2 regions of the Kitasatospora sp. NPDC101183 genome follow, and region 2 is predicted to be linked to the other one. Evidence: predicted binding sites of a transcription regulator. Region 2 holds the regulator's gene; the other holds the start of a gene.

Region 1 (7,281 bases), on a different contig from region 2:
GCGGCGGCGTCGGCCGGAGCCTGGGCGGCGTCGCGGACCTCGGCGAAGACCTTCTCCAGCTGGCCCTGGAAGTCCTGGAGCGCCTGCTCCGCCTCTTCCATGGTGATGTCGCCGCGACCGATCAGGCCCTCGGTGTACAGCTTGCGCACCGAGCGCTTCTTGTCGATCAGGTCGTACATCAGCGGCTGGGTGAACGACGGGTTGTCGGCCTCGTTGTGACCGCGGCGGCGGTAGCAGATGAGGTCGATGACGACGTCCTTGTGGAACTCCTGCCGGAACTCGAAGGCGAGCCGCGCGACGCGGACCACGGCCTCCGGGTCGTCGCCGTTCACGTGGAAGATCGGCGCCTCGATCATGCGGGCCACGTCGGTGCAGTACATCGACGAGCGCGAGGACGCCGGGGCGGCGGTGAAGCCGACCTGGTTGTTGACCACGAGGTGGATCGTGCCGCCGGTGCGGTAGCCCCGCAGCTGCGACATGTTCAGGGTCTCCGCGACGACGCCCTGGCCGGCGAAGGCCGCGTCGCCGTGGACCTGGATCGGGAGCACCGGGAAGGTGGTACCGCCCTGGTCGAGCACGTCCTGCTTGGCGCGGACGATGCCCTCGACGACCGGGTCGACCGTCTCCAGGTGGGAGGGGTTCGCGGCGAGCGAGACCTTGATGGTCTCGCCGTCCAGGCCGGTGAAGGTGCCCGCGGCGCCCAGGTGGTACTTGACGTCGCCGGAGCCGTGCATCGACTTCGGGTCGAGGTTGCCCTCGAACTCGCCGAAGATCTTGCCGTACGGCTTGCCGACGATGTTGGCGAGCACGTTCAGGCGGCCGCGGTGGGCCATGCCGATGACGGCCTCGTCGAGGCGGTGCTCGGCGGCGGCGTCGATCGTGGCGTCCAGCAGCGGGATGAGGGACTCGCCGCCCTCCAGGGAGAACCGCTTCTGCCCGACGTACTTGGTCTGCAGGAAGGTCTCGAAGGCCTCGGCGGAGTTCAGGCGGCGGAGGATCCGCAGCTGCTCCTCGCGCTCGGGCTTCGAGTACGGCTTCTCCAGGCGCTCCTGCAGCCACTTGCGCTGCTTCGGGTCCTGGATGTGCATGTACTCGATGCCGACGGTGCGGCAGTACGTGTTGCGCAGCAGGCCGAGGATGTCGCGGAGCTTCATCATCTTCTGGCCGCCGAAGCCGCCGACCGCGAACTCGCGCTCCAGGTCCCACAGGGTGAGGCCGTGGGTGGTGACGTCCAGGTCGGGGTGCTTGCGCTGCTTGTACTCCAGCGGGTCGGTGTCGGCCATGAGGTGGCCGCGGACCCGGTAGGAGTGGATGAGCTCCATGACGCGGGCGGTCTTGTTGACCTCGTCGTCGTGGGTGGTGGCGACGTCGGTGGCCCAGCGGACCGGCTCGTACGGGATCCGCAGCGACTCGAAGATCTCGTCGTAGAAGCCGTTCTCGCCGAGCAGCAGGCGGTGGATCTCGCGCAGGAACTCGCCCGAGGCCGCGCCCTGGATGACGCGGTGGTCGTAGGTCGAGGTCAGCGTCATGATCTTGGAGACGCCCAGGCGCGAGAGCGTCTCGGGGGCGGAGCCCTGGAACTCGGCCGGGTACTCCATGGCGCCGACGCCGACGATGGTGCCCTGGTTCTGCATCAGGCGCGGCACGGAGTGCACGGTGCCGATGCCGCCGGGGTTGGTCAGCGAGACCGTGACGCCGGTGAAGTCGTCCATGGTCAGCTTGTTGGCACGGGCCCGGCGGACGATGTCCTCGTAGGCCTGCCAGAAGCCGAAGAAGTCGAGCGTCTCGGCCTTCTTGATGGCCGCGACGACCAGCTGGCGGTCGCCGTTCGGCTTGACCAGGTCGATGGCCAGGCCGAGGTTGACGTGCTCCGGCTTGACCAGGAAGGCCTTGCCGTTCTCCACCTTGTAGCTGTGGTTCATGCCCGGGGAGGCCTTGATGGCCTGGACCAGGGCGTAACCGATCAGGTGGGTGAAGGAGACCTTGCCGCCGCGGGCGCGCTGCAGGTGGTTGTTGATGACGATGCGGTTGTCGATCAACAGCTTCGCCGGGACGGCGCGGACCGAGGTCGCGGTCGGCACCTCCAGCGAGGCGTCCATGTTCGTCGCGACGGCCTTCGCCGGGCCGCGCAGCGGGACGAGCTCGGGGCCGTCCTGGGCGGCGGCGGGAGCGGCCGGAGCGGCGGCGGCCTTGGGGGCCGGGGGCGCGGCGGGGGCTGCGGCGAGCGGTGCGGCCGGGGCCGGCGCCGGAGCCGGGGCGGCCGGCGCGGCGGGGGCGGGTGCGGCCGGAGCAGCAGCGGCGGGCGCGGGGGCGGCGGCGGGGGTCGGCGTGGTGCCGACCGGGGTCGCGGCCTGGGTCACTGGGGTCACCTCGGTACCGGGCTTGTAGTCGGCGAAAAAGTCCCACCAGGCTCGGTCGACCGAGTTCGGGTCCTGGAGGTACTGCTGGTAGATCTCGTCGACGAGCCACTCATTGGGGCCGAAGCCAGTGGAGCTTGCCGAGCTGTTGGGGGTTTCTTGGGACTGTGGCGACACGGCGGCAACCGCCCTCTTCCGCTTCCTTTTGGGATGTTTGGACAGCGGGGATTAAGGCTACGCCCCTGACCAGTGATCGCGCAGTCCCCGGGCCCCAGGCGTCGCCCAGATCACAGTCCTGACCTGCACTTTGGCTGAAAAAGTGCGTTAGGAAGCCGTATCTGAGGGGAACTGACCGATGCCGGTCAGTGGTCAAACTATGGCGAATCCGGACATATCTCTGCATTGAACCGTAGGTGATCTTCCTGGATCACTGTGTCGGTTCTGTGACAAATAACCCGTGTGATGAACCGGTCACGCTTGGCGCTGTCCCGGAAGCCGGACCTCGATCCGGCAGCCGCGCGGGGACTCGGCGACGGCGATCCGCCCGCCGTGCAGGTCCACCGCCCAGCGGGCGATCGCCAGGCCCAGCCCGGTGCCGCCGTCCGCGCCCGGGCCGGCGGCCGTCGCGGTGCCGCTGCGGCTGAACCGCTCGAAGACCCGGTTGCGGTCGGCGGGCGGGATGCCGGGGCCCTCGTCCTCGACCTCCAGCAGCAGGCCGCCCTCCTCGCCGTCCGGGCGGGCGCGCACGGTGACGGTGCCGCCGGGCGGGGAGTGCTTGCAGGCGTTGTCGACCAGGTTGGCGACCACCTGGTGGAGGCGCTCCGGGTCCGCCACGCCCGTCAGGCCGCTCGGGCTGACCTCCAGGGCGAGGCGGACGTCGCCGCGCCGGGAGAAGGCCCCGCCGGCCGTCGCGCCGTCCACGGTGACGCCGCGCAGCACGCCGTCCAGGAACTCGCGCACCTCGAAGGGGCGGGCGTCCAGGTCGACCACGCCGTCGTCGATCTTGGAGAGGTCCAGCAGGTGGGTGACCAGCCGGCCGAGCCGCTCGGTCTGCTCCAGTGCCGCCCCCAGGGTCGCCGGGTTCGGCTGGACGACGCCGTCCACCACGTTCTCCAGGACGGCGCGCAGCGCGGCGATGGGCGTGCGCAGCTCGTGGGAGACGTTGGCGACCAGCTCGCGCCGGTGCTGGTCGGCGGCCTGGAGGTCGGCGGCCATCGCGTTGAAGGTGACGGCCAGCTCGCCGATCTCGTCGCGGGAGCTCACCTCGACCCGGCGGCTGTAGTCGCCGGAGGCCATGGCGCGGGCCGCGTCCTTCATCTCGCGCAGTGGGGAGGTCAGCCCGTGCGCGAGGAACTGCATGAACAGCAGCGAGGCGATCATGGAGAAGACCATGATGATCCGGATCTGGGTCTCGGACCGTATCGCGACGACCACCATCCCGGTGGCCAGGAAGACGGAGACGATCACCAGCAGGGCGAGCTTGCCCTTGATCGAGCGGACCGGGTCCAGCGGCCGGATGTCGGCCCAGACCCGGCGGGCGGCGCGGGACGCCAGCGTCTGCGGGCGCGCGCCCTCGGCGTCCCCGTCGCGTTGCTGTGGAAAGGTCATCGGTCCCCCGAGCGGTCCCCGCGTGCGTCCAGGTGGGCGGTGGTTCGGGACACGGGCCCCCCGGAGGCCCGTCGCCCGAGGCGCGCCGTCAGGACAGCGGGGCCTCCAGTGCGTAGCCGACGCCGTGCACGGTGCGGATCCAGCTGGCGCCGATCTTGCGGCGCAGCGCCTTGACGTGGCTGTCGACCGTGCGGGTGCCGGAGGCGTCCGTCCAGTCCCAGACCTCGGCCAGCAGTTGCTCGCGGGTGAGCACGGCGCGCGGCTGGGCGGCCAGGCAGGCGAGCAGGTCGAACTCGGTGGGCGTCAGGTGGACGTCGCCGGAGGCGAGGCGGACCCGGCGCTGCACGTGGTCGATCTCCAGCTCGCCGAAGCGCAGGCTGCCGAGCGCGGGCGTGCGGGCCGCCTGCTGGGCGCGCTCGACGCGGCGCAGCAGGACGTTGACCCGGGCCGCGAGTTCGCGCATCGAGAACGGCTTGGTCATGTAGTCGTCGGCGCCGACGCCGAGGCCGACCAGGAGGTCCGTCTCGTCGTCGCGGGCCGTCAGCATCAGTACCGGCACCGGCCGCTGGGCCTGGATGCGGCGGCACACCTCCAGGCCGTCGAAGCCGGGCAGCATGATGTCGAGGACGACCAGGTCCGGCTGCCAGGTGTGGAAGCCGTCGACGGCGCCGGGGCCGTCGTGGGCCACGGCGACCTTGAAGCCCTCCGCGCCCAGCCGGGCCGCGATCGACTCCGCGATCGTGGGCTCGTCCTCCACCACCAGCACTCTGCGCTGGCTGTTCACCGTGCCGCCGGTGTTGTGGTTGTCCTGCTGAATCTCTGTCACGGTCACGCCACCGCCCCCAGGGCTGCGGGCCGGCCACCTGTGGGGATGGCGGGCTCCGCTCGTAGTCTTGTTCCGTCGTGGACTGTGCCGGGTCCCGCCGCCCCGTCGCGCGATCGGGAACGAGGCGGGCGGTGGTCGGCCGCCCGCTGCTCCCGCGCACTTCGCAGCGTACGGACAGCGCATGCTTCCCGGCAGGTGGACCGGACGTTTCCGGCCCGTGGGCCGGCCTTCCGGGCCGCCCGTAGGCCCACCGAAGGGGTGGGCACGGGCCGATACCTTACCCGGGGAATTTCCGGCGCGTAACGGTGCGTATGCGATGGAGTCGAAGCCAAGTCGCCGGTCAGAGCGGATGCCGGGGGGTTCTCCGGAACTAGGTCCAGACCAATTTCCGGTAATCGGACTCACTGACTCCGGGACAGTCTTCACGGGCCATTCTCAGGTGCCTCTCAGAACCTCGACGTAACGTCGCCGTGACGACGCTCCCGCCGGGTGGAATCCCCGGCGTCCGCCGGTACGTTGGGCGCGGGGCGGGCAAAAGCGGTGGCTGCGGACGTGGAGCGGAGGCGTCATGGCGGGACTGCGGCGGGATACCGGGGAGTACGGCCCGGCGACGACGGGAGTGCCCTACGGAATGTTCCGGTACGGGCTGCGCACCAACGTCCTCGACTGGTTGCTGGAACGCGTGCCGACGCCCCGGCGCAATCCGTTCACGCTCGGATACCTCGCCGTCGTCGCCACCACGACCACCTTCGCGAATCTCGCCGACCCGGAACTCGTGCAGCGCCTCCAGGAGGCGTCCAGTTCGGACGGGCACAACCTCCTGCACCATCCTGTGCGCGCTCTGGTGCTGAGCGGCTTCTGGGTCGCGGGGGAGGTGTGGGTGCCCTACCTGTGGGGGTTCGCCCTCACCCTCGCACCGCTGGAGCGCCGGGTCGGCCCGGCGAGGGCGGCGGCCGTGTTCGCGGTCGGGCACGTCGGGGCCACGCTGCTCTCCCAGGGCGTGGTGATGGGCGCCGTCGCCACCGGGCGGATGGGCACCGACGCGATGGACCGGCTGGACATCGGGGTCAGCTACGGCGTGCTCGCCTGCCTGGGCGCGGTGGCCGGGCTGATGCCCGTGCGGGAGCGGCTGCTGGCGCTCGGCGGGGCCTCCGTGATGATCGCCCAGCAGATCGCGCAGGACCGGGACCTGGTCACCGCGGTCGGGCACCCGGCGGCGCTGCTCGCCGGGGTGGCGCTGTGGCGGTGGCTGCGGCGGGGCCGGCGGGGCCCGACCGCGGGTCCGCGCCGGGCGGCGGCGCGCGCCGTCCACGGCGCGCGGGCGCGCGGAGGGTTGTCGGCGGCGCGCTGAGCCTGCCGGGCTCCGTTTTTGACAGGCCCAACCGAACGGTCGTCAGGGGCCGGTTCAGTCGGTTCAGGTGTTCGCTCACAGCGAACAAGGCGGTGGGAACATCCGGGGGCCGTCAAGCCTTAGTCAGGTCGACTCAAGTTCACTGACCGGGGAGAGATCATGGCATCGACGTCCACACCGCTCACCCTGCCCGTGCTGCCCCTCGACGACGAGGTCGTGCTCCCGGGCATGGTCGTCCCGCTCGACCTCAAGGACACCGAGGTGCGCGCCGCCGTCGAGGCCGCCCGCGCCGCGGCCGCCGGCCCCGGCAAGCCCCAGGTCCTGCTCGTCCCCCGGGTCGACGGCTCGTACGCGGCCGCCGGCACCCTCGCCACCGTCGAGCAGGTCGGCCGCCTCGCCGACGGGGAGCCGGCCGCCCTGGTGCGCGCCGTGCGCCGGGTGCGCATCGGCGTCGGCACCACCGGGCCCGGCGCCGCCCTGTGGGTGGAGACCACGCCGTTCGAGGAGTCCTCCGTCGGCACCCCCGTCGCCGGCCGGGCCGCCGAGCTGGTCAAGGAGTACAAGGCGCTGTCCACCCAGTGGCTGCGCGGGCGCGGCGCCTGGCAGATCGTCGACCGGGTCGCCCAGATCGAGGGCGTCGGCGAACTCGCCGACAACATCGGCTACGCGCCCTTCGTCACCGCCGAGCAGAAGCTCAAGGTGCTGCTGGAGGCCGACCAGGTCGCCCGGCTGGAGTACGCGCTCACCCTCCTGCGCGACCACCTCGCCGAGGAGGAGGTCAACGACACCATCCGCAAGGACGTCGAGGAGGGCGTCGCCAAGCAGCAGAAGGAGTTCCTGCTCCGCCGCCAGCTGGAGGCCGTCCGCAAGGAACTCGCCGAACTCAACGGGGACCCGGCCGACGAGGAGGGCGACTACCGCGCCCGCGTCGAGGCCGCCGACCTGCCCGAGAAGGTCCGGGAGGCCGCGCTCAAGGAGGTCGACAAGCTGGAGCGCTCGTCCGACCAGTCGCCCGAAGGCTCCTGGATCCGCACCTGGCTCGACACCGTCCTCGAACTGCCCTGGAACGAGCGCACCGAGGACGCGTACGACATCGCCGGCGCCCGCGCCGTGCTGGACGCCGACCACGCCGGGTTGAC
Region 2 (7,281 bases):
CCGGCGGCGCCCGCCCGGCCGACGCGGCCGACGACATCCTCGCCCACGCCGGCCGCTTCCTCGGTCTCGGCGGCTCCATCCGCACCATCTACGAGACCGGCGCCCGCCTCGACCCCGGCACCGTCCAACTGGCCGCCCGCCTCACCGGGATCGGCTGCCACCTGCGCGTCGCGCCCTTCGCCGTCCCCAAGATGCTGGTCTTCGACCGCACCGTGGCCGTCGTCCCCGCCGGAGCCGACGCCGCCGCCTTCATCGAGGACCCGTCCACCGTCGCCTTCCTCGCCGAGGTCTTCGAGAGCTACTGGCGCCTCGCCGAGGGCGTCAACTGGTCCGCCCTCGCCGAGAGCCCCACCGACCCCGCCGCCCCCGAACAGGTCGGCCGCCTCCTCGCCCAGGGCCTCACCCAACGTGCCATCGCCTCCCGCCTCGGCCAGAGCGAACGCACCGTCGCCGCCCACATCGCCCGCCTGCGCGAGCAGTACGACGCCGACACCCTCTTCCAACTCGGCTGGCAGATGCGGGGAGTCCACCATGGCTGAGCCGGACCTGCCCTCCCCGGCCGCCCGCGAGCTGTTCCGCGAGGTCCTGGCCCAGGGCGGCCGGCTGCGGCTGACCGACATCCGGCCCGAGGACGAGCCGGCCGTCCGGCAGTTGGCCGACCTCGGCCTGCTCGACCTGCGGATCGCCGACAGCTCCTACAGCGCGGTGAACCCGCGCGTCGTCAGCGAACGCCTCGGCACGGACCTGCGCGAGCGCAGCGCCCAACTGCTCGCCCGGGCGGCCCTCGTCCCGGAGCTCCTCGACGACCTCGCCCAGGCCTACGACGCCGCTCCGCGCCGCGCCGAGCCCGTCGGCGGGGTGCAGCGGGTCACGGACACGGGGGAGATCCGGCACCTGCTCAGCCAGTTCGCGCGGGACCACCCGCACGAGGTGCTGTCCGCCCAGCCCGGGAAGGTCCACCCGCCCGCGCACCGCGCCGACTCCCTGGCCCAGACCCGCCGCTACATCGCGATGGGCGGCGCGATCCGCACCCTGTACGAGCCGCAGGCCCGACTGGCCAGGGAACACGTCGAGTTCGCCGTGGAATCCGTGAAGGCCGGCTCGCGCATCCGCGTCCTGAACGCCGTGTTCACCCGCGCGCTGATCTTCGACCGCACCGTCGCCGTCATCCCGGCGGCCCCGGACAACTCGGAGGCCGTGGTGGTCGAGGAGCCGGTGATGGTGGCGTACATGGCCGACGTCTTCGAGCAGCAGTGGCGCCGCGCCCAGACGGTGGACTGGGAGGCCCTCGCCGCCGGCCCCGCCGCCCCGGTCGCCCACGACCAGGTCGGCCGCCTGCTCGCCCAGGGGCTCACCCAGCGGGCCATCGCCTCGCGCCTGGGCCTGAGCGAGCGCACGGTCGCCGCCCACATCGCCCGGCTGCGCGAGCTGTACGACGCGGAGACGCTCTTCCAACTCGGCTGGCAGATGCAGGGGATCCACCGTGACCCGACTTCCTGACCCCGCCGCCCGCGAGCTCTACCGGGCGATCCTCCAGCAGGGCGGCCGCGTCCGGCTCGGCGAGATCCGCCCGGAGGACGAGCCGGCGGTCAGGCGGCTCGCGGACCTCGGTCTGCTGGTGCTGCGGATCGCCGACGGCTCGTACAGCGCGGTGAACCCGCGGGCCGTCGGCGAGCGGCTGGGCGCCGAACTGCGCGAGGAGAGCGCCCGGTTGCTCGCCCGGGCGGCCCTCGTCCCGGACCTCCTCGACGACCTCGCCCAGGCCTACGACACCGCACCGCGCCGTACGGAGGCGGCCGGGGGGATCCGCCGGGTGACCGGGTTCGAGGAGATCCGCCACCTGCTGTCCCAACTCTCCAGGGACTACCCGCACGAGGCCCTGGCCGCCCAGCCCGGCGGGCCGCGGCCGCGCCACCACACCGCGGACACCCTGGCCCTGAGCCGCGGTTACCTCGAAGCGGGGGGCGTGGAGCGGACGATCTTCGAGCCGTCCGTCTGCGGCGATCCTCACACCGTCGAGCTCGCCCGGGAGTCGACCCGGATCGGCTCCCCGATCCGGGTGCTGGAGGGACCGTTCACCAGGACGCTGATCTTCGACCGGGCCGTCGCCCTCGTCCCGGCCTCCGCGGACAACGCGGCGGCCGCGGTGGTGGAGGACCCGGCCCTGGTCGCCTACCTGGTCGGCGTGTTCGAGCAGCAGTGGCAGCAGGCGCAGATCGTCGACTGGGAGGCCCTCGCCGCCGGGTCCGCCGTCCCGGCGGTGCACGACCAGGTGGGCCGCCTCCTGGCGCAGGGGCTCACGCAGCGGGCGATCGCCTCGCGCCTGGGCCTGAGCGAACGGACGGTGGCCGCTCATATCGCCCGGCTGCGTGAGCTGTACGACGCGGAGACGCTGTTCCAACTCGGCTGGCAGATGCGGGGAGCCCGGACCACGGGGGAGTCCGGGAGGTGAACTCCGCTCAGCCGGTCGCGGCGCCGGTCGGCCAGTAGCCCTGCTGCTGCCGGGGGACGGCGAACTGCTCGCCGGGCGCGGTCCAGAAGCCCTCGCGCAGCGAGAGCGCCATGCCGGCCCAGTCCAGGGCGGTCTCGACGGTGTGGTTGAGCGCCTCCTGCGACCAGGTGTCGTCGAAGACGAGCGGCAGGACGGGGGCGACCTGCTCGATGGTGGCGATCAGCGGGTTGTGGGTGATGGCCTCGTCGACGAGGAGGACGATCGGCTTCCGCAGCGCCGACGCCCACCCCAGCTCCAGGCTCACCCCGGCCGACAGCGGAGCGCCGACGTACGCGAACACGAGGTCCGCGGACTGCAGCGCCCGGAAGTCGGACGGGACCCGGGGCTCCGGCGCGCGGCCGGCGACGGTCCAGGCATCACTGTGGTGCGCGCTGTACACGGCGGCACCGCTGCGGAGCAGGGTGGTGCGAAGCGTCGTCAGCCGCGTCCGGCTGGCGAGCGTCACGACACTGTCGGCGGGCCCGGTCAGCCGCATCAGCGGCGCGGCCAGGAACACGCGTGCACGACGGCCCTCGGGGGCCTGGCTGTCGTGGTGACGCAGGTAGGGCTCGGTCATGTCGACTCCGGGGGAAGGCCGACCGAAGGGAACTGGCGTCGGCGAAGACATTGAGTGGTGGAAAGCTCTGCTGCTCGGACGGGAGAAAGCTGAGTGTTGCCGTTTGAACTAACCATTGACTGTTCATCGGCAACAGTGGTGGACTCTGCGGATTCTCGAGATCGACCTGATCGTCCACCTGACCGCGTGGTGGAGTCCAGCTTTGGGGGGTGTCATCTGTACGCCTGGCAGAGGGATGACATGGGTCGCGGTTGTGGTGCACCATGTGGGCTGTTGTTCCAACATCCGCCATTTGTGCGGTGCCAGGTCCGAGAGAACGGGCGGAAGAAATGTCTCGTCTGCGTCAGTACATCCGAAAGGTCATGTTTCCGCTCGTCGCGGGAGTCGCCGTACTTCTCGCGGTCGGGGCGGTGGCGGAGGATGCCCGGCACGTCGACAGCGTGCGGGCGGCCGAGGTCGTTCTCGATGACACGCACTGGAACTGAGCGGGGCGGTCGGCCCTCGTCCCGCCCGGTGCGGGAGGGGTCCTCAACCGCGCGAGCGGATCATTCGGGTGCGTCCTGGGCGGCCCGGCCCAGGACGTACCCGAGCTGGAACAGCGATTCCACGTTGTGATCCTGGCGCATTTCCGCGAGGTGCCGGGCCAACGTGCGCTCGCTGATTCCGAGACGTCGCGCGATCACCCGGTGATTGGTCCCCGCGAGCAGTAGGTCGATGATGGTCTGGCGGAGCCTGGACACGACCTGGTGGGGGACAGTGGTCGCACCGTCGAATTCGAGCGCTCTGCTCCAGTTCCGCTCGAACACCTCCTCCGCCAGATACTTGATGACGGACTGGTCGTGAATGAAGGCGGCCAGGGCCATGTCATCGGCGACGGGAATGACCGCCAGCCGGCGATCGATGATGATGAGGCGCGTGTAGGGCTCGTCCAGGGTCCGGTATTGCCACCCGGCGGCGGAGAGCTGGGCGACGTAGTCCCGCGTGGGCTGGTGGTATCGCGTGCTGGCGTGGTAGATCGTGCGCATGGTCGCGCCCCGGCGCAGCCGTTCGAGGTCGAAATCCAGGCCCGAGGACAGCCACTCGGGCGGTCGCGGCCCGCCGGGCTGCATGGCGAGCGCTTCCACCGGGCCGTCCGCCTGGGCCTGGTGCAGGCGTTGGTTGATCAAGGCCTTTCCGCGGACGTACTCGATCTGTCCGCCCTCCTGGCCCCGTGAATGAAAGGCTTCGGCGAGGTCGCCGAGGTCGCCGGGCAGGCCGACGGCGCGTGCCAGCAGATCGAGGGCCTGGCGTTGCCAGGCGAAGCTCAGGCGGGTGGAGAGCTGGGCGGGGTCGATTGCCGCATATGCTCCGGCCTCGTCCGGATCGCGGACGAGGAGCCCGATTTCGATGAGTTCTTCGAAAGGCTCGCCCTCTGCCGGATATTCATTTCGCCGGATCGGCTTTCCATTTTCCTGGATGATGGCCAGGTATAGGGAACGGGCGCCCGCCGACAGGGAGTGCAGCCCGTCCGGTACGGTGCCAGCCTGCTCTCTCCCGCTCATCCTCGTCTCCTTGTCGTAGACCGGACAAAACCTTCGGCCGACCGATACTCCGAACACCTGATCATAAAGTCAGACTGTCGGTTCCAGGTCGAGGTTTACTGTCTCTGAGAAAAACGGCAGTCCGCAAGTCGCACTCTCTCACCAACACACCGGCCGCCGGCACCCCCCTGAAGAGGGGGCCGGCGGCCAGGGGGCGTGCGGCTGGGGGCGCTCGGTCAGCGCTTGGGGCGCCAGACGACGAGGGCACTGGAGTGCGGCGTGGGCGGCTGGTACGGGACGAGGTCGCGGCGGTAGGAGGCGTGGACGGCGGCCTCGCGCTGCTGGAGGGCGGTGGCCGCGCCCTCGAGGGAGTCGACGAGCTCGGTGACCCGGGCCTGGAGGGCGGCGACCTGGTTCTCCAGCTCGATGATCCGCTTGATGCCGGCCAGGTTGATGCCCTCGTCCTGGGAGAGCCGCTGCACCTCGCGCAACTGCTCGATGTCGCGCGCGGAGTAGCGGCGCCCGCGCCCGGCGGTGCGGTCGGGGCTGACGAGGCCGAGGCGGTCGTACTGACGCAGCGTCTGCGGGTGCAGGCCGGACAGCTCGGCGGCGACGGAGATGACGTACACCGGAGTCTCCTCCGTGAGCACGTACTGCGGCGCCGCCGGCGCGCGCCGCCGGCGCGCGCCCTCGCCGGGCAGGCCCTCGCCCAGCCCGGCGCCGATCGGGGTGTCAGGAGTCATCGGGGACATCTGGTCGTCACGCTCCCTTCGCCGCCCGGAAGAGGGCGGCTCGCGGGTCGTCGGAGGCGGTGGCCTCGCGGTACTGCTCCAGTGCGTTCAGGGCGTCACCGCTGACGCTCTGCGGCACCACGACCTCGATGGTGACGAGGAGGTCGCCGCGGGTGCCGTCCTTGCGGGTGGCGCCCTTGCCGCGGGCGCGCATGGTGAGGCCGTTGGCGCTGCCCGGCGGGAGCTTGAGCTTGACGGCGGGGCCGCCGAGCGTGGGCACCTCGATGGTGGCGCCGAGGGTGGCCTCGGGGAAGGTGACCGGGACGGTGACGGTGAGGTTGTCGCCCTTGCGCCCGAAGACGGCGTGGGGGTCGACGTGCACGGTGACGTAGAGGTCGCCGGGCTGTCCGCCCCGCTCGCCCTGGGCGCCCTTGCCCTTGAGCCGGATGCGCTGGTCGGCCTGGACGCCGGCCGGGATGCGCACCTGCATGGTGCGGGCGGAGCTGGCCCGGCCGCTGCCGTGGCAGTCGGTGCAGGGGTCGTCGACGATCATGCCCCGGCCGCGGCAGTCCTTGCAGGGCTCCGAGAGCGCGAAGGCGCCCTGGCCGCGGCTGACGGTGCCGGCGCCGACGCAGGTGGGGCAGACCCGCGGAGTGGTGCCGGCCTTGGCCCCGGTGCCGTTGCAGGTGCGGCAGGGGGCCTGGCTGGTCATCCGCAGGGGGACGGTCGCGCCGTCGACGGCCTCCTCGAAGGAGAGCGTCACCTCGGTCTCGACGTCCGCGCCGCGCCGGGGCTGGGCCTGCCGGCCGCCGGTGCGGTTGAACAGGCCGCCGAAGACGTCGCCGATCCCGCCGCTGCCGCCGCCGCTGCCGCCGCCCTGGGTGCCGCTGAACAGGTCGCCGAAGTCGAAGCTGTAGTTGCCGGTGCCCGGGCCGCCGCCGGAGCGGAAGCCGCCGTTGGCGAAGAGGCTGCGGGCCTCGTCGTACTCCTTGCGGCGCTTCTCGTCGGAGAGGACGTCGTACGCCTCGGAGATGTCCTTGAACCGCTCCTCGGCCTTCGCGTCACCCTTGTTGGCGTCGGGGTGGAACTCGCGGGCGAGCCTGCGGTAGGTCTTCTTGATCTCGGTGGCGGTGGCGTCCTTGGGCACGCCGAGGACCTTGTAGTAGTCCTTCTCCACGTAGTCCTTGCCGCTCACGGCTTGCGCCACCTCCCGAGTTCCATCGTCACAGTGCTGTCAACAGCGCGGCCCCTGGGGCCAGTTGACAGCGCGCTGCGGAGCCGGCCGGCCGATTGGCAGGCGTACGACTCCGCAGCGCACAGGTTGTCAGCTGTCACCGGTTGTCAGCTGTCCGAGCCGCCGTCGGTCTTGTCCGCGTCCGCGGACTTCGACTCGGCGTCCGGGCCGGGCGCCTGGGCGCCCGGCTGGGGCTCCGCGACGGCGACCATGGCGGGGCGGATGATCCGCTCGCCGATGCGGTAGCCCGGCTGGAGGACCTGCACGCAGGTGTCCTCGGTGACGTCCGAGGAGTAGCTGTGCATGAGCGCCTCGTGCATCGTCGGGTCGAAGGGCTCGCCCTCCTTGCCGAACTGCTGCAGGCCCAGCTTGGCGACGACCGTCTCCAGGGACTCGGCGACGGACTTGAAGCCGCCCGTCACCTCGCCGTGCTCGCGGGCGCGGCCGATGTCGTCCAGGACGGGGATCAGGGACTCCAGGATGTTGGAGACCGCGATCTCGCGGACGGTCAGCCGGTCGCGCTCGACCCGCTTGCGGTAGTTCTGGTACTCGGCCTGGAGGCGCTGGAGGTCGGCGGTGCGCTCCCCGGCCTCACGCTTGGCGGTGGCCAGTTCGTCGCCCTCGGCCTCCGAGCCGGCGCCGGCGGCGGCCTCCTCGGCGGCCTTGATCACGGCCTCCTCGGCGGCGGAGTCGTCGCCGGGCTTGCCGCCCTGCGGCTTGTCCGTCAT

The links. The regulator HspR, encoded in region 2, represses chaperone genes until heat shock. The targets are predictions, from matches to a motif close to TTGAGNNNNNNNNNCTCAA.
Region 1: the regulator HspR is predicted to act here: its motif matches at 6,261-6,279, upstream of lon (endopeptidase La).

Annotation. Positions count from the first base shown of each region.
Region 1 covers NZ_JBIWOW010000028.1:11,908-19,188, forward strand. The annotation lists gene ACIRRS_RS30995 (multifunctional oxoglutarate decarboxylase/oxoglutarate dehydrogenase thiamine pyrophosphate-binding subunit/dihydrolipoyllysine-residue succinyltransferase subunit) at 1-2,534, opposite strand, end outside; gene ACIRRS_RS31000 (sensor histidine kinase) at 2,829-3,965, opposite strand; gene ACIRRS_RS31005 (response regulator transcription factor) at 4,054-4,791, opposite strand; gene ACIRRS_RS31010 (rhomboid-like protein) at 5,360-6,142, shown strand; gene lon (endopeptidase La) at 6,302-7,281, shown strand, end outside.
Region 2 covers NZ_JBIWOW010000008.1:148,313-155,593, forward strand. The annotation lists gene ACIRRS_RS13205 (LuxR C-terminal-related transcriptional regulator) at 1-539, shown strand, start outside; gene ACIRRS_RS13210 (LuxR C-terminal-related transcriptional regulator) at 532-1,500, shown strand; gene ACIRRS_RS13215 (LuxR C-terminal-related transcriptional regulator) at 1,484-2,452, shown strand; gene ACIRRS_RS13220 (hypothetical protein) at 2,460-3,068, opposite strand; gene ACIRRS_RS13225 (hypothetical protein) at 3,431-3,553, shown strand; gene ACIRRS_RS13230 (helix-turn-helix domain-containing protein) at 3,614-4,609, opposite strand; gene ACIRRS_RS13235 (heat shock protein transcriptional repressor HspR) at 4,825-5,331, opposite strand; gene dnaJ (molecular chaperone DnaJ) at 5,348-6,514, opposite strand; gene grpE (nucleotide exchange factor GrpE) at 6,661-7,281, opposite strand; gene dnaK (molecular chaperone DnaK) at 7,278-7,281, opposite strand, start outside.